DNA from 3 places in the Planococcus rifietoensis genome. Region 3 is predicted to be linked to each of the others. Evidence: riboswitches for the same ligand, from Rfam matches in the RefSeq annotation. Region 3 holds a riboswitch; each other region holds the start of a gene.
The links. Region 3 has a riboswitch for S-adenosylmethionine ahead of AUC31_RS01360 (LLM class flavin-dependent oxidoreductase). Riboswitches for the same ligand answer to the same signal wherever they lie in the genome.
Positions count from the first base shown of each region.

Region 1: linked by a shared signal. The riboswitch ahead of AUC31_RS10340 (methionine biosynthesis PLP-dependent protein) and the one ahead of AUC31_RS01360 (LLM class flavin-dependent oxidoreductase) in region 3 are both predicted to bind S-adenosylmethionine.
Region 2: linked by a shared signal. The riboswitch ahead of AUC31_RS04290 (methionine ABC transporter ATP-binding protein) and the one ahead of AUC31_RS01360 (LLM class flavin-dependent oxidoreductase) in region 3 are both predicted to bind S-adenosylmethionine.

Region 1 is NZ_CP013659.2:2,058,943-2,069,404, forward strand. Features, by position in the region: gene AUC31_RS10285 (HesB/IscA family protein) at 88-366, opposite strand; gene AUC31_RS10290 (protein-tyrosine phosphatase family protein) at 416-844, opposite strand; gene arsA (arsenical pump-driving ATPase) at 887-2,656, opposite strand; gene arsD (arsenite efflux transporter metallochaperone ArsD) at 2,669-3,028, opposite strand; gene arsC (arsenate reductase (thioredoxin)) at 3,294-3,713, opposite strand; gene AUC31_RS10310 (ArsR/SmtB family transcription factor) at 3,794-4,144, opposite strand; gene AUC31_RS10315 (cation diffusion facilitator family transporter) at 4,324-5,268, opposite strand; gene AUC31_RS10320 (STAS domain-containing protein) at 5,415-6,176, opposite strand; gene AUC31_RS10325 (cobalamin B12-binding domain-containing protein) at 6,154-6,804, opposite strand; gene AUC31_RS17870 (hypothetical protein) at 6,809-7,177, opposite strand; gene AUC31_RS10335 (antibiotic biosynthesis monooxygenase family protein) at 7,174-7,479, opposite strand; SAM riboswitch class I at 7,677-7,779, shown strand; gene AUC31_RS10340 (methionine biosynthesis PLP-dependent protein) at 7,856-8,980, shown strand; gene AUC31_RS10345 (aminotransferase class I/II-fold pyridoxal phosphate-dependent enzyme) at 8,973-10,145, shown strand; gene ystJ (NADP-dependent malic enzyme) at 10,288-10,462, opposite strand, start outside.
Region 2 is NZ_CP013659.2:895,176-905,637, reverse strand. Features, by position in the region: gene AUC31_RS04310 (hypothetical protein) at 1-496, opposite strand, end outside; gene AUC31_RS04305 (dicarboxylate/amino acid:cation symporter) at 599-1,765, opposite strand; gene AUC31_RS04300 (MetQ/NlpA family ABC transporter substrate-binding protein) at 2,008-2,838, opposite strand; gene AUC31_RS04295 (methionine ABC transporter permease) at 2,932-3,600, opposite strand; gene AUC31_RS04290 (methionine ABC transporter ATP-binding protein) at 3,593-4,618, opposite strand; SAM riboswitch class I at 4,709-4,813, opposite strand; gene AUC31_RS04285 (thioredoxin family protein) at 4,849-5,172, opposite strand; gene AUC31_RS04280 (ribonuclease M5) at 5,174-5,515, opposite strand; gene gcvH (glycine cleavage system protein GcvH) at 5,577-5,957, opposite strand; gene AUC31_RS04270 (arsenate reductase family protein) at 6,035-6,391, opposite strand; gene AUC31_RS04265 (acyl-CoA dehydrogenase family protein) at 6,897-8,678, opposite strand; gene AUC31_RS04260 (acetyl-CoA C-acetyltransferase) at 8,745-9,917, opposite strand; gene AUC31_RS04255 (3-hydroxyacyl-CoA dehydrogenase/enoyl-CoA hydratase family protein) at 9,946-10,462, opposite strand, start outside.
Region 3 is NZ_CP013659.2:260,262-270,723, reverse strand. Features, by position in the region: gene AUC31_RS01375 (copper resistance D family protein) at 1-627, opposite strand, end outside; gene AUC31_RS01370 (copper resistance CopC family protein) at 624-1,196, opposite strand; gene AUC31_RS01365 (sodium:solute symporter family protein) at 1,362-2,876, opposite strand; gene AUC31_RS01360 (LLM class flavin-dependent oxidoreductase) at 2,993-4,384, opposite strand; SAM riboswitch class I at 4,499-4,606, opposite strand; gene xylF (D-xylose ABC transporter substrate-binding protein) at 4,776-5,834, opposite strand; gene AUC31_RS01350 (response regulator transcription factor) at 5,831-7,384, opposite strand; gene AUC31_RS01345 (sensor histidine kinase) at 7,377-8,825, opposite strand; gene AUC31_RS01340 (sugar ABC transporter substrate-binding protein) at 8,822-9,802, opposite strand; gene AUC31_RS01335 (sugar ABC transporter permease) at 10,195-10,462, opposite strand, start outside.

The DNA.
Region 1 (10,462 bases), 1.7 Mb from region 3:
AGCGAGCGATAAGCTTCGGAAAATACGGTTTCCTTAGTTTCTCGACAGCCATTAAAAAAAGAGCTCACGGATGAGCTCTTTTTTTATTCAACAGCCAGTCGGCGCACCGATCATGACCAGGCCGCCTTGCTCGCCTTGTGTATCAAAATCCAAGGCGAGCTCCTCTGCCATTTCTTTTGCGTCCGGCGCGACCGCTACACGGATGCCGTTCACATCGATGAGTTCATCCGTTTGTTCGGGTGCATCGAGCGACAAGCCGATTTGCGGGCCGCAGCAGCCGGCGACTGCATAAAGGCGCAAGTTTTCTGTTTGCTGTTCTTCCAGAATGGACTGGATATAGTTCTTAGCTTCATCGGTAATCATCATAAACTCCATCTCCCCTGTTCTTTTCAATTATTCTTCACTTTAACATGGACTAGGCTTGCGGAAAAATGCGGTGCAGCGATTCTTTCAATTCCGGCTTCACGCTGATGATCGGCCGTACGTTCGTCGCCATTTGTTCGGCTTCTTCAACCGTCTTCGCTTCACCTAATGCAAGCAAAGTGCCGATTGCGACAGTACCAGTGCGATTGCTGCCCCCTGCGCAGTGGAAAAAGACTTTCTTGCCTTCTTCGTACGCAGTGACAACCCCGTCCACCGCTTCTTGTATCGACTCATCCTGATGTTCTTTAGAATCGTCGACAATCGGTGCATGGATGCGTGTATAGCTTTCATCGTTGTCTCCTGCTTCTGCGCGCAAATCGAAGACGACGTCGATGCCTTCATTTTCAACTGCTGTTTTCGCATCTGCTGCGCCGCCGATGAAAATGCGGTCTTTCACTAATTGCTGGTATGCTTCACTCATCGTTTGCCTCATCCCTTCCAAACTAATTTGATGTCCCTATTATTATAAAATGAATTCTTTCAATTGGTCATATCCAATTTTCTCTTCTTCGAGCCAAGGAATGATGGCGCATTTCTCGGCCAGTTCTGCGTCAACTTTGCGAATCCACTTTTTCTCGGAGATCGCGCGTCCCCTCAATACAGCATCTGCTGTATTTGTAGCATAAAGGCTTTGGTTAATGACCCACCATTTCGGCTCAATCCCGGCACGCTTTAAGTCTTCTTCGAGACGCGCCGCTTCCAACACCGGCGTCGCTTCCGCCAAGGTGACGATGACGACGCCTGTTTCTTTTGGATTGCGCAGGCGCGGCAATAGTTTTTTCACACTGTCCGGCACATCACCGGTCGAGCGGCTCATTTCCTTATGATAGGCTTCTGTCGAATCGAGCAGCAATAAAGTATGACCCGTCGGCGCAGTATCGATAACGACGATTTCGTTCTCGGATTTCTCCACTACTTTGGCGAAGGCTTGGAACAACGCGATTTCTTCGGTGCACGGCGATTCCAGGTCTTCTTTCAAATAAGCGAGCTCTTCCTCGGTCATCCCGCCGCCTGCCTGTTCAATGACGGTTTCTTTATAACGCGCCACTTCGATGTCTGGATTGATGCTGCTGATGGACAAATTGTCGCGTATGCCGCTTCCTTCAAACGTATACGCCAAGTGAGCTGCTGGGTCGGTCGTCGTCAAATGGACTTTATAGCCTTTTTCGGATAAGCCGACTGCGATGGCGGATGCAACGGAAGTTTTGCCGACGCCGCCTTTGCCCATCGTGAAAATGACGCGCGTATTGTGTTCGGAAAAGTCATCGATGACGCTGTTCAATCCCGGCAAGTCGAGCGGATCTCCCCCTTCTTCCGTTTCGAACGAAGTGATTGAGTATGAACTGAACAGATGGCGCAAGTTTTCGACACCCGTAAGCGAATAAGAAACGTATGGCAACGAATAAGCCATCACTTGCTTCAACGCTTCAGGTGTCTGTTCAATCGCCGCACGTTGCCGCTTGTAGAATGCCGTAGAGACCGCGTCTTCCGGCTGATGCGTCTGAAGCAGCCCGTTGACGATGAGCCATTGGTTTTTAATGCCGATTTCTTTTAATTCAAATGATGCACGGTCTGCCTCGAGCAAAGAGGAATTGTCGGGGCGCGCAACCAAAATCAAGGTCGTTTTATCGCCATCGGACAGCGAATCCACCGCTTTTTTGTACAGCGCCTTTTTGCCTTCTAGCCCAGCGAGCGGGCCGAGACATGATGCGCCGTGTGTGCTATCTTCCAAAAAGCCGCTCCACGCCGTCGGCAATTGCAAAAGACGCAGCGTATGGCCGGTCGGTGCCGTATCGAACAGCACATGGTCGTATTGCGCTAAAATCTCTTCATCTGCCAGCAAATGCGAAAACTCATCGAACGCCGCGATTTCCACCGTGCAAGCTCCGGATAATTGCTCTTCCATCGTTGCGAGCACCGCATCCGGCAATTTGCCGCGATAAGGGCCGATGACACTCTCTTTATAAGCTTTGGCCGCTTGTTCCGGGTCGATATTGCAGGCGGACAAATTCGCGACGGACGGAATGGATTTCGGATCATTTGTCAGTTGGACTTCCAGCACGTCTTGCAAATTAGAAGCAGGATCGGTGCTGACGAGTAATACCTTCTTGCCCTGATCAGCTAAGGCGACAGCTGTGGCACACGCAGTCGAAGTTTTTCCGACACCGCCTTTACCGGTGAAAAACAGAAACGGAGTGACGGCCATTTGATTCGGATTGAACAATGAATACATAGGAATGCTCCTTTAGTTGTTGATGTTCAGTGACACGCGCACGCGCGGCTTTTCCTGCAATTCAGACGGTGCGGTCTCGAACCACTCTGCCAATTCTTCTGTTGTCGGGTATTCGGCAATCTTTACGACTTCTCCGTTGACCAGCACGACCGGCAACGCGTCCGGCCCTTTATCGACCAGCACTTGATTGACTTGTCTATTGTCCACAAACGCACCAGGATCATCCGTCAAATTATGGCGTGAAATCGCAAAGCCCTTTTTCTCGAGTGAATACACAGCCGACGCGATGCGCGTCAGTTCCGGGTCCACAGTAGGGCCGCAAACACCCGTCGAACAGCACATCGCCGGATCGAAAATTTCTACCTTTTTCATATTCAGCTCTCCTTCAACCTGTGTAGTTTGGTTCTATTAAATAAGATTAGAGTCATCGTACATATGCTTACTCTATTCAAAACTTCGAACAGCTAGATTTGAAAGATTTAACATTCTAATATTGGAGATGAAGCGGAAGGCCTTGACTCCTGGGGGACCCCCGGGCAGCCGATATCGCGACGTCCTGTCGCATCGCCTGCATGACCCACATCCTGTGGCCCTAAAGCAAGGCCTGGAGCGCAATCTCCCCCTCCCGAAACTTCACTTACTCACCAGTTGCAGCGAAATGGCGGATGCGCGCTTCGATGTCATCGCGTACCGATTGGAACACTTTCCATTTCTCTTCTTCGGTACCTTGCGCTTTCGCCGGATCCGTAAAGCCCCAGTGGTCGCGTTTTACATGAGGCGGCGTCATTGGGCATTTATCTGCCGCATCGCCGCAAAGCGTCACCACAAAATCCGCATTGTTTAAAATTTCAGTGTCGATGACATCAGATGTTTGATTCGAAATATCGATATTCACTTCATTCATCGCTTTTACGGCGTTCGGGTTCAAGCCATGCGCTTCGATTCCGGCACTCAATACTTGCCACTCATCGCCCAAAATTTCTTTCCCCCAGCCTTCCGCCATTTGGCTGCGGCATGAATTGCCCGTGCATAAAAAGTACAATGTTTTTTTCGTCATATTGATTAGCTCCCTTGTTCCATGAATGGTTTTTAGTATCTCTATGTTTATTCAACTTCTTGCGTTTTTCGTATCAACAATTACTCACAACGAATGCGCAGTCCCTGCTCCACCAATCTCTCGATGCGCTCATCCTGGCTTGGAATGAATGCCAAGACTTGTATGAGCATGTCGTATAATTCACTGTCCTGGTTCAATGAATAGAAAATCCATTGCCCCTTGCGTTTTTCTTTCACCAACCCAAGATCCCGTAATTTACGCAAGTGCTGGCTGATCGCCGACTGGCTGACGTTGAAGATTTCCACAAATTCACAGACGCAGCAATCGTTTTTTTCGAGCAATTTGACCATCGACAATCTCGTCTTATCGCCCAATAGCTTCAGCACCATGCTCGCTTTGTCAATTTCTATTTCGCGCGCTTTCACTTCCATCGGATGATTCCCCCCGCTTCTATACTTAGGTCTGGTTAAATACTGTAATGCCAAATACAGCATATCAGCATATACTTATATGTTCAAGCAGTGATCTGGATGATAAAACATATGCAACACGTATTTCCATAGAAAAAAGGAGCGGCATGTTCCCGCTCCTTAGTGGCCGATTCTTTTCTTCAGTGATGATGATGCCCTGCCGCTTCAGCCTCTTCTTGCCCTTGGCAGCGAATCGAGTCGTCATGTGGGTGGTCTTCATTTTCCAATTGGACGGTGACATGGCCGATTTTCAGCTCCAACAGCGCATGTTCAATATCCCTAAGCACTTGCTGGCTGTCTTTGAACGAGATATGTTCTTTGACGACTACATGTCCCGACATGGCATTTTTTCCGCTCGTGATGCTCCATACATGCAAGTCATGAATGCTTTTCACCGCAGGCAACGCTTCGATTGTCTGCGCTACTTGCTCCAGGTCGACATTTTTTGGTGTCCCTTCCATCAAGACATGCACCGCTTCTTTCGTCACGCGCCAACCGCTGATCAAGACGAGGATAGCGACAACCACACTCGCCAGCGGATCTGCCCATGCCCACCCGAAGAAAATGATCAAAAGGGCTGCCGTAATCGCGCCGACCGAGCCAAGCAAATCACTTAAGACATGCAAAAAAGCGGCACGGAGATTCAAGTTTTCTTTCGTATCTCCGCCGCGCATCAAAATCCACGCGACGAGGATATTGACGAGCAAGCCGATGACCGCGATAGCCAACATTCCTGAAGTAGCAATTTCCGGTGGATCTGAAAACCGGTGGTAGGCTTCATAGAAAATATAAAGTGAAATCAAGACGAGCGTCACTCCGTTAAAGACTGCCGCTAAAATTTCAAAACGTTTATAGCCGTAAGTCTTCATTTGGTCGGCTGCTTTTTCGCCAATGGAAAAAGCCAGGTAGCCAACACCCAGCGAAATGGAATCGCTCAGCATATGGCCGGCATCAGCCAGCAGCGCTAGGCTGTTCGTCAAATATCCGCCGACCGCCTCGACCACCATATAACTGGTGATGATCAAAAAGGCGATCAGCAATGTTTTTTTATTGCGGCTATGCGAATGATCATGTGATGATCCCATCGCCAACACCTCCACTGCAGCTTTTAATAATCCTTTTCTCTAAATGTATTCCCGAAAAATCACCAGATATCCTATGGAAAACGAAACAAACATCCAGTCACCAGGCTTCCTAACCATAAAAAAACCGGCTCCCATGGCCGGTTTCATCACTGATTTTCTGAGGCTGTTGTCAGGACGGATTCCAGTGATGCTTCAAAACGCAAATTCATTTCCCGTTTCAACAGATGCAATTTTTGGGCATGGTCCGGCTTTACGCCGGTGATGACCGCATCGATTCCCATGACGCCCAAGGTCTGCACGAGCGATTCCAGATAACTGACGCCTTCTTGCGTCACCGAACCCATCGCCGTCAAATCGATCACGACCGTTTCGGCTTCGTATTCATAGATGCGCGTGACAATATACGGGCGGATCGCTTCAACTTTTTTCGCATCCAAATTACCGAACAACGGAATGAGCACATAGCCTCCGCCGATTGCGATGCACGGGGCGGAAAGTTCACGCACTTTATCCAGCAGCGCATCCGACCGTTCTTTTTCCTTGAGCAATTCATAATCCGTTTCTTTCAAGCGGCCCCGCAAGCGAATCAATTGAGCCGTGATGGCAGCCATTTGGTCATCTTTTGGCACCAGTACAAGATTCAGTGAAAAGTCGCTATCCCAGCGGTAATAGACGTCCGCCAAGAAGAAGCCAGCTGCTGTGGTGAAATTCAATTCGATAGGTTTTTTGCTGCCGCGTGTTTTCAGCAAGCGTTCCGCTTTGGCGTGGCTGCCTTCATCGAGTAATTCAAAAAATCTTTTTGGTTTTCCGAAAAGCTGTTCTGCCTCTTGGGAATAATCGACGACCGCAAAGCTATTGTTTAATTGAAAAGCCGGAAGCGGCCATTCAGCCAGTGGAGAGCGTGTCATCGTTCGACCCCTTTCCAGTGCGGATCCATTCCCTGAGCGCACCAAGTTCCCGGACGACGACCGCTCCTTTTATACGCAAATCAGCAAAGCTCGACAAAGTGACGGCCCTGCCGCCAATCAGGACGGCTGGATTTGAGTCCACCTTAGAGAAAGCTTCGGCGTAGGTTTTCAAAACCGGCAAGCGGTGTGCAAGTGCACCCGACAATGCAACAACATCGGGCTGCCATTCACCGGCCAATTCGAGTGCTGAATCGAGCGGCAAATTCGGTCCCATATAGCGGACATCATAGCCCTCTTCACGGAACATCGCCGCGACCATCTTAAGTCCGATATAATGCTCTTCGCCTTCTGGGCCAAAGATCATCGCTTTTTTACGGCCATCCTTATCTTTATTGCGCAGCTCCGTAGCGGACAAGACAAAATCGCAAACAGCGGTTGCCAAGTGCTCTTCCGCTACCGATATTTCATTTTGTTCCCATAATTCCCCGATGCGGTACATCGCCGGCGTCAGAAGTTCGCCGTAGAGCTGTTCATGTGAATGGCTTTCCAGGAAAGCCTGGACATATTTTAAAGCTTCCTCTTCCTGCCCCTGCAGGAAAAGATCCGAAAGCTGTGTTGACTCGTTCATTTGATCAGCCCCTTTTATGTGGAGGGAGCTCCAATAACCGGACTGCGCGATCGAGGCAGCCCCGCATGAAATCTCCTTGCGTTGTTTCGGTATAGCGCGGCACAATTTCGATAAGCCGCTGAAAATTATCGATGATGAGCGCAGTTTCGACATTGCGGCTCACGAGCACCGTCTCGAGCCAGAGTGCATAGTCTAGAAAGGATTGCTCGCTTTGCAGCTCCCACGCGGTTTCGAGGTAATCCAAGTGGTGATGATTGTCTTTGACGGTATGTTCATATCCCTTATCGCCGAAACGTTCCCATAAATTCGGGTACGCTTCGTATATACCGTCTGCCGTGTCGGTCGCGATTTGCTGTTTTTGTTTCTGGTTCATTCGGCCACCACTTCGTATTGATGGACTTTCGGGACGATGCCCGCGAGTTCCTGGTCTGGATAATTCTTCTCCAAATCATGGATTTCCTTGAACTCCTGGCTCTTGACCCAGTTCATGTAGGCTTGTTTGGATTGCCATTCCAAGTGGACGGTCAATTCATGGCGCTTTTTCGTGTTTTGGATCAGCCGGAATGAAGTGAAGCCTTCCGCCTGGTCTACACGGCGCGATCGTTTTTGGTATATTTCTATGACGTCTTGCACTTTATCTTCAGGCACAATGACGGTCGATGTGACGATGTACATAATTCAGAACCCCTTTGCAACTAGCTTTGTATAAGCTGGGCAGGATAAAAGTATACCTCAGCATACCATTTCAGCTTCCGGAATAAAAGCGAGCGACTCTGGGACATTTATAAGACTATTTTCAATATTCCGCTTGTGTTTCGAAAGTAATTGCCGTATGATGGAAAACATCAACCAACCACAACTATATAAAATGATTCTTATCGAGAGAGATGGAGGGATTTGGCCCTGTGAAGTCTCAGCAACCGGACGTGTTTGTCACGGTGCTAATTCCAATAGGTGAAGCCTAGTAGATGAGAAGATAGCATATACGGCAGGGGCTTTCTTCTTATCATAGAAGAAAGCCCCTGCTTTTTGATTTGAAAGGATGAGGATCATGACACAACATAGCTTAGAAACACGCCTGGTACAACTCGGCAACCGCAGCGACCAACGCACCGGGGCGGTCAATCCCCCGATTTATCTTTCTACCGCCTACGAACACGAAGGCCTTGGCAAATCCACAGGCTATGATTATACACGGACGAAAAATCCGACACGCCAGCTTCTCGAAGAAGGGATCGCGAATTTAGAAGGCGGCGACGCAGGCTTTGCCTGCAGTTCTGGAATGGCCGCGATCCAGCTGGTCCTCTCCCTGTTCCGTCCGAACGATGAAATTTTGCTTCCTGAAGATATTTATGGCGGCACCTACCGCCTGCTGGAACAATATGAAGAGAAATACCATATCCGCCCCGTTTACGATTCCTTCATCGATCCGAAAACAGCTGAAGCGAAAATCACTGACAAGACAAAAGCGATTTTCATTGAAACCCCAACCAACCCATTGATGCAGGAGATCGATTTGGAATTGTATGCACAATTGGCGAAACGCCACAAGCTTTTGCTGATCGTCGACAATACCTTTTTGACGCCCTTTCTCCAGCAGCCGCTCGCAATCGGCGCCGATATCGTGCTCCATAGCGCCACCAAATACATCGGCGGCCATAACGATGTGCTTGCTGGGCTAGTCGCCGCAAAAGGCGAGGATTTATGCGAGCAGCTTTTCAACGCCCATAACTCAGCCGGCGCAGTGCTGTCGCCGCTCGATTCCTGGCTGTTGATCCGCGGCTTGAAAACCTTGCCGCTGCGCATGCGCCAGCACGAAGCGAACGCTAAAGAACTCGCCCGTTTTCTGGAAACTCAAGAGACCGTGACAGACGTACTATACCCTGGAAAAGGCGGCATGCTGTCGTTCCGCCTGCGCGAAGAACAATGGGTCGGGACATTTCTCGAGAACCTGTCGCTCATCACATTCGCCGAGAGTCTCGGCGGTGTGGAAAGTTTCATCACGTATCCCGCGACGCAGACCCACGCCGATATGCCGGTCGCAGAACGCACGGCACGCGGCGTCTGTAACCGCCTGCTCCGCTTCTCTGTAGGCGTCGAGCAGGCAGAAGATTTGATCGCTGATTTGTCACAAGCCTTGGCCAAACTGGAAAAGGAGGTCGTTTCCCATGAGTGAACGACGCGAGACGAAATTGATCCATTCAGCAGGCATTGATCCATTAACGGGCGCAGTCAATGTGCCGATTTATTTATCATCGACTTTCCATCAGGAAAGCATCGATTCGTTCGGTCCGTTTGATTACAGCCGCTCCGGCAACCCAACGCGCAAATCGCTTGAAGAAACGATCGCCAAACTTGAAGGCGGTGCGCGGGGCTTGGCCTTTTCTTCCGGCATGGCAGCCATCTCATCGGCCTTCATGCTGTTGAAAGCCGGTGATCATGTGCTGGTCTCGGAAGATGTTTACGGCGGCACTTATCGCTTCATTACGGAAGTGCTGGAAAAATTCAAAGTCGATTACACGTTCGTCGACATGACCGACCTTGGCGAAGTAGCCGCAGCGTTCCAGCCGAACACGAAAGTGGTATACATTGAAACGCCTTCCAATCCCGTCATGAAAATTACCGATATCGAAATGGCTGCGAAACTAGCCAAAGCAAACGATGCCATGACTTTCGTCGACAACACGTTCATGACACCGCTATATCAGAATCCGCTCGAACTCGGTGCGGATATCGTGCTCCACAGCGCGACGAAGTTCCTCTCCGGTCATAGCGACATCACCGCTGGCCTTGCGGTAACAAAAGATGCTGGGCTTGGGGAACAATTGGCATTCATCCAAAATACATTCGGATCTGTGCTCGGCGCACAGGATTCCTATACATTGATCCAAGGCATCAAAACGCTCGGCGCCCGCACAAAACAATCCGGCGAGACGACCGCACGCATTGCCGAGTATCTGCATAGGCACCCGCTTGTCGAAGAAGTCTATTATCCCGGCTTCTCGTTCCATCCCGGAAACCCGATCCATAAGCGTCAGGCTAGCCACGCAGGCTGTGTGCTGTCATTCCGCCTAGCAGATAAGGACGCCGCCCGCATTCTCGTAGATGCTTTGGAAATTCCTGTGTTCGCCGTCAGCCTTGGCGCTGTCGAATCGATCCTGTCCTACCCGGCTACAATGTCCCATGCCGCAATGCCGCCCGCTGAACGCGAAAAGCGCGGCATCACCGATGGGGTTCTGCGCTTTTCCGCAGGACTCGAGCATCCCGATGACTTGATCAACGATTTCAGCCAAGCACTCGAAAAAATCGCGATCGCTAAAGGACTGAGTGTCGCTGATTGATCGTGCTCATTCAAAAAGACCGTCCGGCTCGTTATCGAATTGACGAAACCGGACAGTCTTTTTTTCATGCCTTTGTACTTGCCGCTAAACCTAAGAAAGCCTGAATTCCAGGGGGAGGGGAATTCAGGCTTTCTTCTATTTATCATAAGACAATCTGCTGGGCAGGCTCTTTGAGCGATACTTTGGCAACGCCCGTTTCTTCGGCAGCCCTAGAGACTGCTTCGGCGACCGCCTGTGCTACACGCGGGTCGAACGGCTTCGGTATCACATAATCTTCGTGAAGTTCATGGGTGGCGATCAAGGCGGCGATCGCTTCA
Region 2 (10,462 bases), 630 kb from region 3:
CCAATCCATTTTCTTCCAACATTTCATTGAAAACAGCATCCGCTTCGGCAAATTTGTCGGCAGCCGCTTGGAAGTCTGGTGCATCAGTTCCAAGTTCTTCGATTTTCATCTCATAAGATGCAGTCATTGAAGCCAATGCCCCGTCGATTTCTTCTTGATGATCGCTCAGCGACTCAGGCACTTCGATTGATTCGACCGCTTCCACCGCTTGTTCAGCAGATGTTGCAGCCGCTTCTTTCATCTCAGTAAATTCTGTTCCGCTTGGCAGTGTATCTTCAGCTTGGGCAATTTCAAAATCGTTCAAATGCGTATCTTCTTTATTTATCTCTTTGGAAACGGATAGATAAAATTGCATCAATTGGCTTTTGATGCTTTCTTTGCCGGATTCCATCGTGGCAGATCCAGATGCCGTTTCAGTTGATTCGGTGGATTGTTCGGTTCCGCATGCTGCTAGCAATAAGGCAGCCGATAGGCCGAGAGTTGTGATTTTTTTCATGTTCGTGCCTCCTGATTTTCATATCCAGCATATAATAGCATAGGCCGATTTATCCGTATAGAGAGCATAAAAAAGCCGGAATTCATTGAATTCCGGCATAATTCACGCTTTTTGAGATGGAGTGAAACGATCGACGATATTCGCGAGTGCGCCATCTCCCGTTACGTTGGCTGCAGTCCCGAAACTGTCCTGCGCCATGTATAGGGCGATCATCAACGCGACCATCGTTTCGTCGAAGCCGAGCATCACTTCCAGCAATCCGATGGCTGCCATAACAGCACCACCCGGAACACCAGGAGCCGCAATCATCGTTACGCCTAGCATAAGGATGAATGGGAAGAAGTTGCCGAATGACGGCGCATCCCCTGTCAATAAAATCACCCCGATCGCACAAGTGACGAGCGTGATGGTACTGCCCGATAAATGGATCGTTGCGAATAACGGAACCGTGAAGTCAGCCACACGCTCTTTGACACCCGTCTTACGTGCTTGGCGCAACGTAACCGGAATGGTCGCTGCTGAAGACTGTGTGCCGAGTGCCGTGAAGTAAGCCGGCAGCATCGTCCGGATCAAAGCGAATGGATTTTTCTTGCGCAACGCTCCGGCTGTAGTGTACTGGCCCGTGAGCATGACCCAGTGCAGGACAATGATCAGGATAAAGACCACCGCAAATAGTGAAAGGATCTCCAATACAGCCCCACCGTACGCCATGTTCGCAAAAATACCGAAGATGTGGAATGGCAATAGCGGGATTATGATGTATGAAATAACTTTTTCAATGATCTCCTGAAACTCTTCAAAGAATGATGCCATCGTCTTGCTTCCTGTAGAAGCCATGCCGATCCCGAGCAAGAACGCCAAGATCAAGGCGCTCATGACACCGAACAATTGCGGAATTTCCAGTTCAATGAAGCTTGAAGCAAGCGCATTTGCCGGGTCATCCAAGTTGTTCAGCGAACCGCCTTCCATCAAATTAGGCAAAATGGAAGAAGCTACGATAAAGGCCAAGACGCCTGCCACGACAGTGGATAAATAGGCGACTGCAGTCGCTAGGCCCAATAATTTCCCCGACCCTTTTCCGAGCTTCGCAATACCTGGTGCAATAAAACCGAGAATGATCAATGGCACGATAAAATTCAAGAACCCGCCGAAAATCCCTGTGAACGTAGCAAATACACGGACGAGCGCTTCTGGCGCAACAGAGCCGATGAGTACGCCAAGCACGATGGCCAGCACAATCCGCGGCAGCAAACCGAATTGAAATTTCATAATCTTGTCCTCCCTGTGAAAACAGTTGTTTATTCGTTATTATGTGAAATTACCATAGTTTTCGAAAAGCTAATAGCTTTTTCCTAAATCACGTAATATTTTTATTATTTCGAAAAAATAATGAATTCCACAAAACAAGAGTTGAACGTGTGGTAGTCCGCAAGTATCGCTGTGATTGCCTGTTTTACTGCAAATAAAAAAAACCGATGCATTCCACAGTGGAATGCATCGGTTGATATAGCTTATTGTTCGACCGGGATGACAGCGCCGTCCCATTCTTCAAGAATGAAGTCCTGAATTTCCTGTGAAGTCAAAACGTCGACAAGTGCCTGGATGTCTTCGTTTTCTTCATCACCAGATTGAACGACGATCAAGTTGGCATACGGTGAATCCGAGCCTTCAAGCGCGATTGAATCTTCCATCGGCTTCAAGCCGGCATCGATAGCGTAGTTAGCGTTGATGAAGACAGCGTCGCCTTCATTTGCTTCGTACATTTGCACAAGAAGAGCCGGCTCGTATTCTGTCTCGAACTGGATGTTTTTCTCGTTTTCAACGATGTCGCTGACTTCAGCTGTCGTTTTATCGACGTTTTCATCGAGCTTGATCAACCCTTCTGCTTCTAGGATGGACAGCATACGGCCGTGCTCCGCGACAGAGTTGCTCATAAGAATCGTTCCATCTTGTGGAATCTCATCCAAAGACGCAATGTCTTTTGAGTAGATGCCCATTGGCTCGATGTGGACCGCGCCAGCATTGGCGAAGTCATATCCGTGATCGGCAATTTGTGCTTCCAGATAAGGAATGTGCTGATAATAGTTGGCATCCAGATCCCCTGATTCCAAGTCTTGGTTCGGAAGGATATAATCCTGGTATGTTTCGATTTCAAGCTCAATTCCTTGTTCTGCAAGGATTGGTTTTGCCTGTTCTAAAATCTCTCCGTGAGGCACGTTAGAAGCGCCGACTGTCAACGTGCTTGTTTCTTCGCCTTCTGAACCGCCGCCGTTGCTTTCTTCAGCGCCGCAAGCCGATAACGCCAATACTGCTGCAAATGAACCGAATACTAATTTTTTCATTACAAAATTCCCCTTTTCTTCTATTAAATGTAGTTTTATATAATACCGGGCAATGACTGCCCCTTTTTATTTAATCGATCCGCCCAAGACGGCTTAGCGTTTATCGGCTCTGCCGGTCAAGAAGTCACCGACAAATTGTACGGCGAAGACGATGACCAAAATCAAGATCGTCGAGACGAGAGTTACGTCTTCGCGGCTTCGTTGGAACCCGTCCAAGAACGCGAGCGTTCCGAGCCCTCCAGCGCCGATGATGCCTGCCATGGCGGTATAGCCAACTAAAGCGATGGCGGTTACGGTGATTCCGGAGATTAAAGCGGGTTTTGATTCAGGCAGCAGCACTTTGCGGATAATCGTCCACGTTGTCGCTCCCATCGAGCGCGCGGCTTCGATGACGCCTTTGTCGATTTCTTTCAAGGCGATCAGCACCATGCGGGCATAGAATGGTGCTGCCCCGATGATCAATGCCGGGAGTGCAGCGTTCGGCCCACGGATGCTGCCGATCAGGAATTTCGTGAATGGGATAAGCAAAATGATCAAGATGATAAATGGAATCGAACGGAATATATTAACGAACGCTCCTGATAGCCAGTTGACCACTTTATTCGCCCATAATTGGTTTGGTGCAGTCAAAAACAGGATAACGCCTAGCACGAGCCCGATGATAAAGGTGAACAGTGTGGACACTGCCGTCATGTAAATCGTTTCGAGCGTCGCTTCCCACATAGCTTGCCAATCAACGTTCGGGAACAAATTCTCAAGCATTGCCCATCACCTCCGTCTGTACATCATGTGCACCGAGGAAAGCTAAAGCTTTGCTTATTTCATCTGCAGTACCCTTCAGTTGAAGGATGAGCGTTCCATAAGCACCCCGTTGGGTATGGGAGATGTTGCCGTGGACAATATTGACTTCCACTTTATATTCCCGGATCAGCTGAGTCAGGATCGGCTGCTCCGCCTGGTCACCAACGAATATCAATTTGACCAATTGCCCTTCCGGATATTGCTCTCGTAAATGGCGGACGGTCTCTGCCGAATCTTCCGTCTCGGTCACTTGGGCAACAAAGCGCTTCGTGATATTTTCCTTCGGATGCTGGAAGACATGCAGCACTTCGCCAAGTTCAACGACGCGCCCGCCTTCCATTACTGCCACGCGATGGCAGATTTTGCGGATAACGTGCATTTCGTGCGTAATCAAGACAATCGTCAAGCCAAGGCGCTTGTTAATGTCCACCAATAAATCCAAAATCGCATCGGTCGTTTGCGGATCAAGAGCCGATGTCGCTTCATCGCACAAAAGCACTTCCGGGTCATTGGCCAGCGCACGGGCGATGCCGACGCGCTGTTTCTGCCCGCCGGAAAGCTGGGCTGGATATGCGCTTTCGCGTCCTTCCAGGCCAACCAGCTCGATCAGCTCTGCAGAACGCTTGCGCCGCTCCTCTTTCCCCACTCCGGCAATCTCAAGCGGGAATTCAATGTTCTCGCGCACGGTCCGCGACCACAGCAAATTGAAATGCTGGAAAATCATGCTGACTTTTTGGCGGGCTTTGCGAAGTTTCGGCCCCGAAATCGCCGTGATGTTTTGGCCATTGATCTCAACGGAACCTTCGCTCGGTTTTTCAAGGCCATTCAGCAGGCGGATCAACGTACTTTTCCCCGCTCCGCTATAGCCGATAATGCCAAAAATCTCGCCGGCCGGCACCGTTAAGTCGACATGGTCGACAGCCGTCAAGCGTGCTTTGCCAGTATCGAAAACTTTAGTCAATCCTTTTAACTCAATCATGGTTGGGCACTCTCCTAAATCTTTTGCTAATAAAAAAGCCTTCCTGCTCAGATAAGCAGAAAGGCACATGTGTAAACACAATAAACCGTTCTCTCATCTTTCAAAGTTTTCACTTTGAGTGACTTGGCACCATTTCATTTTCATGACGGTTGCCGGGCTTCATCGGGCACTTCCCTCCACCTCTCTGTATAAGAGCTACGCTATTAAGTTAATTTCAGAAATTAAATTTATCATGGCTGGCTGTATTCGTCAACCGTTTTCAATTTCTCATATAGATACGGCACCGACTGGAAAGCGTAGACCTTGTCTGTCACTTGGCCATTCTGTGAAATCAACAGGCATGGCACGCTTTCCACTTCATAAAGCTCCGCCACTTCCTGTACATAATTCAAATTGGCTTTGCCCATCGGAAGATCTGGCAATAGTTCCGCCACCACGCCGAGCATTTTGCTCGCCACTTGGCACGTACCGCACATCGGCGTATACAGATAATAAGCTGAAACAGGCTGTGTGTTTTTTTCCTTCAGCCATTCTTTATGTGTCCATTCATTCATGCTAGTCATTCCCTGCTACTGGATTTAAGACCCGTACATCTGCTGCGATGAGCACATCGATCAGCTTCCGCAGCGGCGTCGTCGCCACCTCTTTATAGCTTCGGTCGATATGGAAATGGCGGGCTTCCGGAAATTCGCGCTTGATGAGCTTGCGCAGTTTATCGCCGGAAGCATCCGCATCGACGAGGATGATGATATCCTGCCCTTCAAAAGGCAACAGCATTTCTTCGAGTCTTGTAGCACTTACTGTACCATTTGTGCAAAGAATCGTCACGGGTTCTGCAATCAATGGCGCTATCCGGGTTTTGTCGCTGATCCCTTCAACCACTATCACTTTCTCCATAAGTAATCCCCCCAGAAAACCATATATGAAAAAAAGCGCCATAAATAGGCGCTTTCCGAACTTACTCGTTTGTCATTTCTTTATATTCGTCAGCTGACATCAATGCATTGACCTCATCTTCGGAAGGGGCTTCCACAACGACCATCCACGCTTTTTCATAAGGGGATTCGTTGACGAATTCCGGGCTGTCTTCAAGCTCAGAATTGACTTCGACGATTTTGCCGCTGATCGGCGCATACAATTCCGATACCGTTTTAACGGACTCGACGCTGCCGAATGGCTCGTCTTTTTTCAGCTCGTCGCCGACTTGCGGAAGCTCGACAAATACGATGTCTCCAAGTTCATCTTGCGCGAAATGAGTAATGCCGATACGTGCTTTACCGTCTTCGACTTTGACCCATTCGTGTTCTTTTGAATAGCGAAGCTCTTGTGGTGTGCTCATCCAAACCCCTCCAAATATGTAATTGACTCAATTTTAGTTTGCCACAACCAGTGATGAAAAACAAGATGACAAACTTGTCAGCTCCATGTATTTGCGTATGCATCTTCCTTGAAACCGAGTGTCGCCTGAGAACCGTCCCACGCAAGCGGGCGTTTGATGAGCATGCCGTCTGATGCAAGCAATTCATATTGCTCATCTGCTGTCATTTCCGGCAGCTTTTCCTTCAACTCGAGCTCGCGGTATTTCTTGCCGCTCGTATTGAAAAACTTCTTCAGCTCGATGCCACTCGTTTCGTGGATTTCTTTCAGCTGAGCTGCAGATGGTGGGTTTTGCGAGATATCGATATAGTCGAACTCCGCGCCATTCGCCTCAAGCCACTTCTTGCCTTTTTGGCAAGTGGAGCATTTCGGGTAAGCATAATACTGGATCATCAAATCTCCTCCTGTCTTGTAAATCAAGCATATCAAAATGCCCCGGAGCAGTCGACTCGCGAGAGGTTGGTATTTATCCGAATAAATAACGGAAAGAAGTCGTATTTCCCAAGCTTACCGCTCGCTTTCCGTGGGCTCGCGCCCAAGCCTCCTCAGTCGCTTTGAAACCCTTGTGCTCACACATCTGCGTGGCAGATGTGTCGCAAATGAATGCGCTCAGCTGAACTTCACTCATTCATTCCTTGCGGGGTCTCGGTCGTCTCGTCGCTTACGCTGCTCCACAGGAAAGATAAGGTCGACCTACGGGAGACCTTATCTTTGCGAAAGTAATGCGCAGCATTATTGAGCAGAAGGGTTTACGAGCGAACGCTTCTTCAAATACTTAGAGAGATCATTGATTGTTGAATGTAGAAAAAAGTGGCCTTACTCATAATTAATAGCGAACCATAAACTTATTCAACACTATAAAAAACAGGAAGGGTTTCCCCTTCCTGTTTTGTCCAATCTATTAGACTACGTATTTTTCGACACTGATCAATTTTTCGGACGCTTCGCGTTTTTTCGCGATCAAATTGTACGGCGTTGAACGCGTCAACTTGCGGAGCGCGGACAGCATCATGCGCTGGTTGTCGCCATCGATTGCTGCGATCAAGGTTTCTTTCGCGTCTTTCTCGATTTCCTCCAAAGCTTCCTGGCAGAAGATCTGCGTATAAAGAAGTTTCTGCTTCGCCTTTTCTTCGCCGCTTGCTGCGATCGCTTTTTCTGTGCGCAAGACGACCGATTCCATCGCAAAGACATTGCTGACGATATCCGCGATGTTCACGAGCACTTCTTGTTCCGCTTCAAGTTTCTTGCCGTAAGTCTGTGCGGCAAGTCCCGCAGCGAGGATGGCGATTTTCTTGGCGTTTTTCACCAATGCTTTTTCCTGTGCTAAAGCTTCTGTGCCAACCTCTTCAGGCATCATCATCAACAATTCTTCCTGCAAAGCTTGTGCATGTTGTAATAGCGGCAATTCGCCCTTCATCGCTTTGCGGAGCAATGTGCCCGGTACCAGCAGGCGGTTGATTTCGTTCGTTCCTTCGAAGATCCGGTTGATACGGGAATCGCGGTAGATACGCTCGATTTCATATTCCTGCATGAATCCGTAGCCGCCATGCAACTGGACGCCTTCGTCGACGATATAGTCCAAAGTTTCCGTTCCGAAGAATTTATTCAATGAACATTCGATGGCAAATTCAGCAATCGAATCCGCAACTAGCTTACCGTCCGCTTGCTGCTCATCCGTGAAGCCGCTCATGCGGTCTTCGAACAAGCCGACTGTGCGGTAAACCGAACTTTCAACTGCATACAATTTGGAGGCCATTGTCGCCAATTTTTCTTTTGTCAGATTGAAAGAAGAAATCGGTGTCTTGAATTGCTGGCGCTGGTTCGTGTAAGGAATGGTCAATTCCATTGCGCGCTTGGATGCGCCGATTGTGCCGACGCCGAGTTTGTAACGTCCGATGTTCAGGATATTGAAGGCGATGATGTGTCCGCGCCCTGCTTCGCCGAGAAGATTTTCCACTGGCACTTCCGCATCTTCCAAGATCAATGTACGTGTGGAGGACGATTTGATGCCCATTTTCTTTTCTTCCGGGCCAACCGATACGCCCCCGAAGTCGCGCTCGACGATAAATGCCGAGAACTGTTCGCCGTCGATTTTTGCATAGACGACGAAGACATCCGCAAATCCTGCATTCGTAATCCATTGCTTTTCGCCATTCAAGACGTAATGTGTACCCGCCTCGTTCAGTTTCGCGACGGTTTTCGCACCCAAAGCATCCGATCCGGAGCTCGGCTCAGTCAAGGCGTAAGCTGCGATTTTCTCACCCGTCGCAAGAACCGGCAAGTATTTCTTTTTCTGTTCTTCGTTACCGAATAATACGATCGGCAACGATCCGATCCCGACGTGTGCGCCGTGGGTGATGGAGAAGCCGCCCGCTTTGGACATTTTCTCAGCAATTAAAGCAGAGGCGATTTTATCGAGCCCAAGCCCGTCGTATTGTTCTGGAACGTCTGCCCCAAGGAGGCCGAGTTCGCCTGCTTTTTTCAACAGCTTAACGGAATGCTCGAATTCATGGTTCTCCAGCTTTTCTACCAAAGGCATAACTTCCGTGTTGACGTAGTCTTCTGTCGTTTTGGCGATCATCTTATGCTCTTCTGTGAAATCTTCCGGCGTGAATACACGCGATAGGTCTGCATCTTCGATCAAGAAGCTTCCGCCTTTGATCAATGTTTTTTCTTGTTCCATTTTCCATTCCTCCCAATTTATCGTTTATCTTGAATCCCCTGTTAACCGTATCCCCTAAAGTTCTCTTTACAGCATTTCGAAGACGCCAGCTGCGCCCATTCCGCCGCCGATGCACATCGTGACGACGCCGAATTGTTTGTTCTGGCGCTTCAATTCGCTGAGCATGCGCAAGGTCAAAATCGAACCTGTCGCGCCGAGCGGATGGCCGAGTGCGATGGCGCCGCCGTTCAAATTGATCTTATCCATATCCAAGCCAAGCTCGCGGATAACACCAAGAGACTGGGATGCGAAGGCTTCGTTCAGTTCCCATACATCGATATCGTCTTTCGTCAGGCCGGCAAGTTTCAAGGCTTTCGGAATCGCGACGACCGGACCGATGCCCATGACTTCGGGCGGAACGCCACCTGTTGCAAATGAACGGAATTTCGCGATTGGCTTAAGGCCAAGCGCTTCCGCTTTTTCACGGTCCATGACGAGCACTGAACCTGCGCCGTCAGAAGTCTGCGAAGAATTTCCTGCTGTCACCGTGCCGCGAGCCGAGAATGCCGCACGTAATTTATTGAGTGTTTGGATGGACGTGCCGTGGCGCACCCCTTCGTCCATTTCGAACATGAACGATTTTTCCTGGTATTTATTCTGGCTATCGACATAGCGTTGGATCACTTCGACCGGAACGATTTCATCGATGAAGTGGCCTTTTTCGATCGCTCTGGCTGCATTTTCATGGGAACGGACCGCAAATGCATCCTGGTCTTCCCGGCTAACGCCGTATTGTGTCGCTACTTGTTCTGCCGTATGCCCCATGCTCATATAATATTGCGGGGCGGTTTCGGCGATTTTGGCGTTCGGCCGCAGCACATTGCCCATCATCGGCACCATGCTCATCGATTCGACACCGCCGGCAACGATCGCTTCAGCGTGGCCGACCATGATTCGTTCAGCGGCATAAGCGATTGACTGCAAGCCTGATGAACAAAAGCGGTTGACGGTAACTGCCGGCGTCGTATCTGGAAGCCCTGCGAGTGCCCCGATATTGCGGGCGATATTCATCCCTTGTTCTGCTTCGGGCATGGCACAGCCCATAATCAAATCGTCAATGGGGCCGTCATATCCAGCCCGCTTCAATGTTTCCCGCACGACGAGTGCCCCGAAATCATCCGGGCGCACCGAGGCGAGAGAACCTTTTTTCGCTTTTCCGACCGGTGTTCTGGCTCCGGCCACAATTACTGCTTCGCGCATATCATTTCCTCCTCTATCTAATCGGCGATCAATTGCGTAATGGTTTCCCTTTGACAAGCATATGCTGCATGCGCTGCTGTGACTTCGGTTCAGCAACGAGGCTCAGGAAGGCTTCGCGTTCCAAATCGAGCAAATACTGTTCATCGACTTTCGTGCCGTATGGCAATTTGCCGCCTGATAATACATAAGCCAACTTCTTGGCGATTTTCATATCGTGTTCGCTAATATAACCGGACAATAGCATGCCTTCAGCACCCAATAGCATCGCCGCATAGCCCGCTTCCCCAGCGACTGGCACTTTTTCTCTTCTTGGCGCCTGGTAGCCATTATCATAGAGCGATAATGCCAATTGCTTCGCATCGTAGATCAAATGGTCGCTATTGACGCTGATGCCATCGACGAAATTCAGGAAGTTGTTTTCGCGCGCTTCGTCTGCCGATGTCGACACTTTTGCAGTCGCGATCGCCTCGAACACGCCCGCTGCTACATTGACATAATCGGTTGTTACGTGATTCGGCAAGCCCTTCAATTGCTTCATATACAAT
Region 3 (10,462 bases):
AGGCAAAATCCACGAGCTCGTGTAATCTTCCGGAGCCACAAAAAACAGCATGAGCCAGATGCCGCTGCCGATCAAAATGACCATCATGGCAACAGAAAACGGCGTAAACCATTTGAGAAACGCACGCCAATTGCGCCCATCCCGCAAAAACCAGGCGATGTGGATCAAGACGCCTGCCCATAGCACGAGCGCCAGAAAGTGAAGCGCGTGCCCGGCAAATCCTTGCCAGTCCGCAATCGATGCTGCGTGGCTCGCATATGCCACATTGAGAACACTGAGGACGAGCCAAAATGCGCGAAACCCCCACGATCCATCGCGCCACACCACGACCAGCCATGCCACAGCCATCAAGACGCCGAACACATAGCTTTGGCCGGCACGAAATTCCGTTGCCACATCAACCACTGCTTGCATCAGACCGAAGCTTTCCGACAGCAATAACACCAGCTGGATGACGGGCGGGGCAAGCAAGAGCGGAATCAGCGCCAGCGCACTCAAGACGAGTTTTTTCGGAACCTCAACAAGCGGCTTTTTCTCGGGTGTGACGCAGCGCAAGACGACATCTCCTGCCAGAAACGCCAGTACCACATAAAGAAAAAAATCCGACAGGGCGATCAACCAACTCATCGTTTTCTACGCATTAAAACAACGGCAGCGATCAACAAGATAATAGCAATGCCTGCGATGATCAAGGTCATGCTGGAGCCGCTATTTTCTGCTGGAGCTTCCGGATCGTTCGCCGCTGCTTGGTCCATATCGGAAGCTTCAGTTTGTTCAGCTTCCTCGGCTTCGGCCTCATCGGCCTCCGGTTCAGCTGTTTCTGCCGCTTCTTCTGTCACCTCTTCTTCCTCACCTGCCTGCAACTCAAAAGCAAGCGAGCCTTGGATCGGATGGCCGTCTTCACTCAATACATCGTATTCCACGACATAAGAACCATCTTCAAGATCCTCGGCCGGCGTACCGACCAATTGGTCTTCCATCACGGTCACTTCACTGAAATCCACAGCGGTTCCGTCCATCGTCATCGTCATGGCACTGCCCTGTTCGATACCGGCACTAAAATCGAGCACCACTTGTTCAATGGGCTCAGCCACAACCGCGCCTTCCGCTGGAGTCGACGATTCAAGCACTGAATGGGCATGTGTTGTCATCGGCAAAACAAGTAATGCACTTAATAAAATCAAGGTCTTCTTCATAGGTATGATTCCTTCTTTCTTTTAGATGAACTCAATTATTGCATCCACTCCTTTCAGTCTATTTCATTTGCACGGAAGAAACAAGAACGAGACGCTTGGATTTATGAACTTTCCCCGAAGATTGGCAGGATCAGAAAAAGCCCCGAATGATTTCGGGGCTTTTCTTTACAATCCACGAACCGCTTCCTGCGAAGTCTTTTCGCGCTTTCTCAAGGTTTCGGCAAGTAGGCTCACCGTGATCATCGACGTGAAGCCGAGAATCGAACTGAAAAACATCGCCTGGAAAACGTGTTCGATGATGCCGGTGCCGGTCAAAATCATATAGCAGCCGGCACCGCTGACGACGGAAGCGATGGCGCCGGATTTATTGGCGTGCTTCCAGAAATAGCCGAGGCTGATCGGGGCTGCAATGCCGCTGATGATCGCCGAGGTCCCGAAGTTCGTCAATAGCGCCAAGGATTCCGGCCGGTTGATCGACATATAGAGCGACACGAGCCCGATGAAGACCAGCGACACTTTCGACGCTTTCAGCACTTTGGCATCAAGTTCCTGCTCCGTCAGATGCTTGTTTTTATAGAGAACCGGCACTGCCAGCACTTTGAACAAATCGTTGCCGATGCTATTGGTGATGCCAAGGTACAAACTGTCGGTTGTCGACAGGATCGCGGAGATCAATCCCATGACGAGCAGCGCGACGATGACAACCGGGAAAGCTTCCATGATGTATGCCGGAATGGCACTGTCAGCTGACGAAAGGCCCGGCAAGATGATGCGCGCTGCAAGTCCTGCGAATACCGAGAAGATCGACAGCGTGAATAAAGAGATGCCAGCGGATAAGGTGAAGGTCCGCAAATCTTCTTCTTTTTCAACCGTCAGCACTTTATTCATCAAGTGCGGCAATAGCACGAATGAAAACAGCAGCCACTGGATGCTCAAGATCGCGAAGCCGCTATAGAACGGCCCGCCTGTCGACAGCGGCGAAACAAGTGCCGGATCGATTGCGCGAAGTTCCGCTTGCAGCGTGCCGAACACATTCCATCCGCCGCCGATCGTCCATAATAGCGAGATGAATAATAATAGCGACACAATCGCCATCGTCGCCCCTTGGATGCCATCGCTGACGATCTGCGCGAACGCGCCGCCAAGGCTCACGTAGACGACGGTGATGATAACGCCGATCGCGATGCCCCATAAATATGGAATGCCGATAACCGTCTCGAACATCGTCGCGAGCCCAACATTCTGTCCGACGATGTAATAGATATTGAACAACACCAATAAAGCGACGAGTACGCGCAAGGCTTTACTGTTGTAACGGTTGCCGAGCCACTGGGGAATCGTCAAGCTGCCGCCATTTTTCTGCCCGTAGCGCCAGAAGGTTTTCGTGAACAGCAACAAACCGAGCCACGTGACCCCGAAGCAGCCGATCGTATACCACAAAGTCGACAAGCCGTATGTATACGCCCAGCCCGGCACGCCGAGAAACAAGTTGGCGCTTGCATAAGAAGCGCCGAAGCTCATGCCGACAACAGCCGGGTTGACTTTGCCTTTCGCGATGGCAAATCCTTTCATCGATCCGCTATGGGCTTTGCCTTTTTTGCCGAGCCACGTCGTCAAGGCGAAATAGCCGACGAGCATTAATGCAATCAGCGGCAATAGCCAAGATGTTTCATCCCCCATTGCGTTCGCCTCCTTTCGTTTTCGGTTTTGGGTAAAGTTTATTCCATAAGGTCAGCCCGACGATCCAAAAGACGGCGACGGCGATCCAATAAGCTGTCAGCATGCGCATTCCTCCTTTAATTTCTAGCCGGTTCGTGCAAGTGCTTGAACGTTCTACCCGGATGATTGTCTTTCAATTGCGCTTGGCCTTTGCCGTAGATTTTCTCGCGGTACGTGCCTTCCGTGTATTCTTTCTGCACGAGCCCGCGCTCCTGCAAGACCGGAACGACCAATTCCACAAAGTCCTCGAAGCTGCCAGGCGCGAGCGTGTACGCCAAATTAAAACCGTCAACACCTGTTTCATCTCTCCAGCGCTCGACTTCATCGGCTACTTGCTCCGGTGTTCCGACTGCAACCGGACCTCTGCCGCCGATGCCCACAAATGTCGCAAGTTCCCCGATGGTCCATTTTCTATCTGGGTCGGCACGCGTGAACACTTCGACCGCCGATTGCATGGCGTTGCTTTGGATGTATTCAAGCGTATCTTCGGGATCGTATCCGGAAAAGTCGATGCCGGTCCAACCACTCAGCAAGGCGAGTGCGCCTTCGTAGCTGACATGGCTTTTCAAGGTTTCGTATTTCTCTTGCGCTTCTTGTTCGGTCTTCCCGACAATCGCGGTGAAGGTGGTGTACACCAACACATCTTCCGGATTTCGGCCATTCGCCGTGATTCGTTCTCTTAGTGCGTCGACTCCTTTTTTCACCACAGGAATCGTCGGCCCTGCCGTAAACACCGATTCGGCGTGTTTCGAGGCGAACTCCCGGCCGCGCGGCGAAGCTCCTGCCTGGAACAATACCGGCGTGCGCTGTGGCGACGGTTCGGATAAATGAGCGCCTGGCACTTTAAAGTACGTGCCTTCGTGGCGGATATCGTGCACTTTTGACGGGTCGGTATAGACTTTCGACTGTTTGTCGCGCACGACTGCGCCATCTTCCCAGCTGCCTTCCCATAATTTATAGCAAACGTCCAAATACTCGGCCGCAAATTCATAGCGTTCGTCGTGGCTCATTTGGTCATCGAGCCCGATATTGACTGCGGCACTTTTCAAATAGGAAGTGACGACATTCCAGCCGATGCGCCCTTTTGTCAGATGGTCGAGTGTCGACATGCGCCGTGCGAAGGTGTATGGATGTTCGTGGCTGACAGATGCCGTGACCCCGAAACTTAAATGCTTTGTCACCGATGACATGAGCGGCACGACCAATAGCGGATCGTTGACCGGCGTCTGCACCGCATTGCGAAGCGCCGCATCGCGCGTCCCGCCGTAGACGTCGTAGGTTCCAAGCACATCGGCCAAAAACACCGCGTCGAACTTCCCTTTTTCCAATAGCTTCGCAAGCTCAATCCAATATTCGCTGTCCTTGTACGTGTGCGACCGATCGTCCTCGTGGAGCCATAACCCCGGCGACTGGTGGCCGCCTGCACACACCATCTCAAAAGCGTTCAAATAAATCCGTTTCTTCGTCATCGTCAAATTCCTCCTTTTGAAATCGTAATTTCCGCAGCCCTCAGTGGAAAATAAAAATAGCCCTCTTTTCTCAATAAACGAGAAAAGAGGGCTATGTGAATAGTCGGGTCCGCTCTCTTATCTCCCAAGGAATCTCTCCTTGCTGGAAGTAGCACCTTCCTGATTAAATCAGGGGTTGCTGAAGCGTCATCGGGCCAGTCCCTCGGCTTCTCTGGATAAGATTATTAAATTAATCCCTATCTTAATACTAGGAAATAGAGAAGTCAACCGAATATTTAAAATTCTTTTCAGATTTTTATGATTGACTCGTTAACCTCATTGAAAAATGCCGCTTCCCGTTCAGCCGGGCAGCGGCATGTTCACTTGCTGACAGATATTCAAACTGAGGTCATTATTCCATCCCATCGATTTCTTCTTCGGAATGGAAATTATCCGCCAATATGGTGCTTTCCAGGTTGCCGATATCAACCGCGGTTGGTTCAAGCAGCACGGACGGCACTTCGCTTTTTCCATTGTTGATGCTGACGGTCGGTTCGATCTCGTTTCCTTCTGCCAACTCGACAGCAAGCGCCGCAACGCGTTCGGACAATTGCTGGATCGGTTTATAAACGGTCATCGATTGCGTGCCGTCGACGATCCGCTGGACAGCTGCCAGTTCGGCATCCTGCCCTGCGACCGGGACAGACCCGGCCAGCCCTTGCTGCGCAAGTGCTTCGATCGCCCCGCCGGCGGTTGCGTCATTTGCCGCAATGACGGCATCGATTTGATTGCCGTTGATTTCGAGCGCCTGCGACATATGGGCGAAGGCTTGTTCTGGCGCCCAGTCCTCTGTCCACTCATCGTAAATGATATTGATGTCGCCGCGTTCGATCGCCGGCTGCAGCACATCAAACACGCCTTTTTTCAGCAGGTGCGCGTTATTGTCTGTCGGGGCGCCGCCGATGTAGACGTAGTTGCCTTCTGGCACCAGTTCCAGCATTTTCTCAGCTTGCAGCTCTCCTACTTTTTCATTGTCGAAAGAAACATATAAATCGATTTCCGCATTTTTCACGAGACGGTCGTAAGCAATCACTTTGATGCCTGCCCCGTGCGCTTTGTGGACAATTGCCGCTGTCGCTTCAGCGTTATGCGGCACGATGACGAGGAGGTCGATGCCTTCCTGGATCATCTCTTCGGCTTGGGCAATTTGCAGCGCGTCGTCCCCGTTAGCTGCCGCAATGTCCACTTCCAATCCGCGCGATTCGATCGCTTGTTCGAACAATTCCCGGTCTTTCAACCAGCGCTCTTCTTTTAAGGTATCCATCGCAAAGCCGATTTTCAACGGCTCCCCGTCTTGCGGCATTTCATCTTCCTTGAACACGCTTTTTTCCGGCAGCTGGGAATCTTCCTGGCACGCCGCAAGCCAAACGCTCGCACTCATCAGCAATAATAGCCCCAGTAAGCGCTTCATGTGCTGATTCCTTGCGTGCGGCCTGAATTCAACAGCTTCAAGCGATATTCAGTCGGGGACAGTTCATTCATTTTCTTGAACACTTTGCTGAAGTAATTGGGTTCGTGGTATCCAACTTCCAGCGCAATCGTTTTCAGGCTGATTTCCGGGTCCGCCAATAATTTCTTGGCTTTTCCCATCCGGCATTCCGTCAGAAAGTCGATGTAATTGATGCCGAGCTTTTCCTTGAACAATTTGCTGATATAGATCGGGCTCAAATCCACTTTTTTCGCGAGCACTTCCAATGAAATGTCTTCATGGGAATGCTCGGTGATGAATTGCTTGATTTTATGGATCTTATCGAATTCCAGCCGGCTGAAATGCATGTTGTGCTTCTCCTTCAACCCGCCGATCAACTCCAAGCTTGCCAACATCAATTGGCGATAGTCTTTTGCGGGGATCGCGTAATAAGGCGCTTCCGTCTCGATGCCTGACTCAGCCATGATCCGGCTGGATAGCCATAATAATTCGAGCGAACGCTGCTGGGTTCTGATGACATTTTCGCCTGCTCGCTCCGACTGTCGGATCAATCCGGCCACGATGTCTTCGGCCGTTTCCCAATCGCCGCGCCGGACACTATCGGCCATTCTCTTTTCCTGCTGCTTGATGAGCGCGGGGTCGTGTGAGCGGATAGGTTCCAGCTCCGCTGAATAAAAACGGTAGCGCGAAGGAACCGCTAAATCCGTCATGGCGAGCAATGATTTTTGGTAAGAATCCCTCACCTGCCCCAATGAATCACACATCGGCCCAATCCCGACAAAGCATTGCTCACGCTTGCCGGATGCCGCCAAGATCCTATTAGCGAGCGTGATTGCCTGCGAGCGCAGCGAATGCACAGGGTCGCGGAAGACGATGATCGGCAGTTGCCAGTCGTAACAGGGACCTATCCAAATATGTGAGCTTTCGCTAATGTCCCGTTTGATGTCACGGCATACTTGCTCCGCGCCTTTTGGGACTGAGATGGTCATGACGAATTTCTCTTTAGCCGGCTCGGTGCCTTTCATCTCCACCAGCAAATCGATATGCATGTCCTGGACCTGGTCGAATAATAATTGCGTGACGATATCCATCTCCACGATCGCCATCGCTTTTTGCAAGGCGCTTTGTTGCTGCTCTTGTTCGGCCGATTGCTGCGCTTTCTTTCTCAAATGGCTGAAGACCTTCTCCGCGATGGCAACGATTTCCGCCGCTTTGCTCGGTTTCAGCAAATAATCTTTCACGCCCAATTTGATCGCTCGCTGGGCGTAATCAAAAGTATCGAACGCCGTCATCATGACGAACTCGACATCGGGGTCGGTTTCGCGGATTTGTTCGATCGCCTCCAAACCAGTCATGATCGGCATCATGATGTCCATGAAGATGATATCCGGCTGCCACTCGGCTGCGATTTCCACAGCCAGTTTGCCATTTTTCGCTTGTTTGATTTCTATTCCCTCGAATGAACGCTCCAGAATCGCTTTCATCCCTTCACGTTCGATCGGTTCGTCGTCCACGAGCAGGAGCTTAAACATAGCTTTCAACCTCCATTACTTTTGGCAATTTCAAAATGATTTTCGTTCCAACGTGCGGTGTGCTTTCGATTTCGACAACATCGTCATTGCCATAGAACAGCTGGAGCCGTTTGGCGACATTGGCAAAGCCGATTCCCGTAGCATGCCCTTCCTGGGGAACAATGCCGCCTTTCAATAGCTGTTCGATTTTATTTCCGTCCATGCCTTGGCCGTTGTCTTCAATTTCCACGCGGATATACTGTTCTTCATCTTTGATGCGGAACCAGATTTCGCCGTCTTCTTCTTTCGGCTCGATGCCATGGATCACGGCATTTTCGATAAGCGGCTGAAGCGTCAGACTCGGCATTTGATACAGTAAGGCCGATTGGTCCAGATCAATATGAAAGGTCAAACGGTCGCTGAAACGGGCTTTTTGGATATCCATGTACTGCGTCAGCACATGCGCCTCTTCTTCAAGCGTTACGGTATGGTCGAGGCGCTTCAGATTATAACGCAGCAAACCCGCTACGCTGACCAAGAGATCACTGGTGTCTTCAGCGCCGTCCAGATAGGCTTTTTTCGATAAAGTGTTCAAGGTGTTGAACAGGAAATGCGGGTTGATCTGGCTTTGCAGATGGCGCATCTGGCTTTGCTGCAGCAGCAATTGGCTTTCCTGCAATTCGCTTTCCACTTGTGCTTTTTGCTGGATTTCCAGAATCAGTTTATTGATATTCACGCGCATATGGTCAAAGGTTTTCGCCAAAAACGAGATTTCGTCATTGGAATTCACGCGGATCGGCTGATCGAAGCGCCCTTTGGCCAGTTCATTTGCTGCTTTCGTCAATTGATGGACCGGCTTGGTGATGCTCAAGGAAAACAAATAAGTGAACAATAATAATAAGACACTCGTAAGCGATAACAACAGGATGCCCATCGTGTTCAATTCCTGTGATTGCCGGATAATGTCCCGGTAAAAGCGTTCATAGGTCCTGAGTTCGGAATTGAAAATCGACAAGGTCATTTCGGAAATATAAACCGACATGCGGTTCGCTTCCGTGAATTCACTTGCGGCGATGTCATTCTCGCCTTGTTCGCTGAAAGCGGCGGAACGTTCCACGGTTTCCGTAAAACTTTCGATCATATTGCTGTAATTGGTCAATGAAAACTCGTTGTCCGCATTGCGCAATTCCATCAACGACGCTTGAGCATCCTGCAGCCTTTGCTGGCTGGACGCGAGTGTCGTCGCTGAGCGGGCTGTCGGATTGGATAAGTAATCGTTCAAATTAGTCACGGTCTGCTGGCTGGAGGCGGTCACTTCGTTCATCTGCAAATAGCGCTGCAAGATGTCATTGTATTGGTCCTGCATTTTCTGGTTATAGAACGTCAATGCCAGCCAAATCGCGAACATCATGACGATGACGATTCCCGCGAGCATCCAAATCTTTTTTTGGATTGTATTCACGGCAATTCATCCTTTCCCTCCACAATGCGGATATCGGTCACATATCCTTTGGAATCAAGGGGGACGACTTCATTGCGAAGCCATTTCATCATCATTTCGACGCTTTTCTCACCCATTTCTTCCGGCGATTGTTCGATGATGGCATCGAGTTTGCCTTCCGTTAACAGCGCAGAAGCATCCGAACCGTCATCGAACGAATACAGATAAAACGGATCGAGTTCGGTGCGGCTGCTGATTTCCTGCATGATTACGCGAGCTTGACGGATATCGAGCAAGATGAACGCATCGACTTCCGGATGCTCGTTCAGCGCTTGCTGTGCGGCATCCGCCGCTTCTTCATCAGAAGAGCCGCTTTCTATATAAGTGGAGCGGATCTCAGGGAATTGATCCAAGCTGTCTTGCATGCCGTCCAAGCGCAGGCGTTCGCTGTATTCCAGTTCAGCGTCGCCAAGTAGGACAATTTCCCCTGATTCGCCCATATCGTCGACCAATTGCTTCACCAGCAATTCACCGGCTGCGTAATGGTCCGAGCCCACATAGGTTTTGCGCAAGCTTTTCTCGACCGGCACGTCATTTGCGACCGTGATGATCGGGATGCCATAGGAAGCGGCTTTGATGCGCGCCAATTGCTGAAATTCATCGGTGTCATTGCCTTGCACAATGACTCCATCGACTTTCGAATGAAGTGCAATTTCCACTTGCTTGAGGAAGTCTTCCTGGTTTTTTCCGTAGCTTCCCCATAATTCAAATCCGACATCTTCCCGTTCTGCCTGATTGGCAGCGCCTTCTCCGACTAGCTTCCAAAACGGCGTATCCAGTTCCTGGGTGATGAGTACGATCCGCTGGCGTTCCTGGTCGCTGCTGACGGCTGATGGCAGATCCCATTCGGAATTCAGGACTTTATTCACTGACAGTACGGTAAAAAAACCGAGCACGGCACATAATGAGCACAGCACAAAGATGACTTTTCTTCTCACGGTTCGCTCCCCTTTTCGCAATGAAACTGTTTTCATCTTACCACCTGTCGGAAGATTCGCAATACGGACTATATAGAAACAAGCACCTTCGGTTGTGAAGGTGCTTGTTTCAGTTTGTCGAGAAAGGTAAGAAGTCGTATTTTCCGAAGCTTATCGCTCGCTTTCCGTGGGCTCGCGCCCAAGCCTCCTCAGCCGCTACGCGCCTTGCGGGGTCTCGGTCGTCTCGCTGATCCACTGGAGTCGAGCGAACACTTCTCCAAATACTTAGAAAGATCATTGATTTTTGAATGTGGAAAGAAACATTTCCGTTCTAATTTATAGCAGTTCATAGATCTCTTTAACACTCTGGAAACAAGCACCCTCGTCAGCGAAGGTGCTTGTCTGTGATGAAGTTAAGCGCGCTGCTTTCGTGTCATGACGTCGAAAATAACAGCTGCGGCCAACACTCCTCCGCGAATCATATACTGATAGGAAATGCCGACGCCGAGCAAGTTCATGCCGCTCGACAAGGAAGCCATGACGATCGCGCCGATAATGGCGCCGGTGACCTTGCCGACTCCGCCGGCTGAAGAAACCCCTCCGACATATGCAGCTGCGATAGCATCAAGCTCGAACAAAGTTCCGGCTGTCGTCGTCGCCGATTGCAGGCGCGCCGTGAAC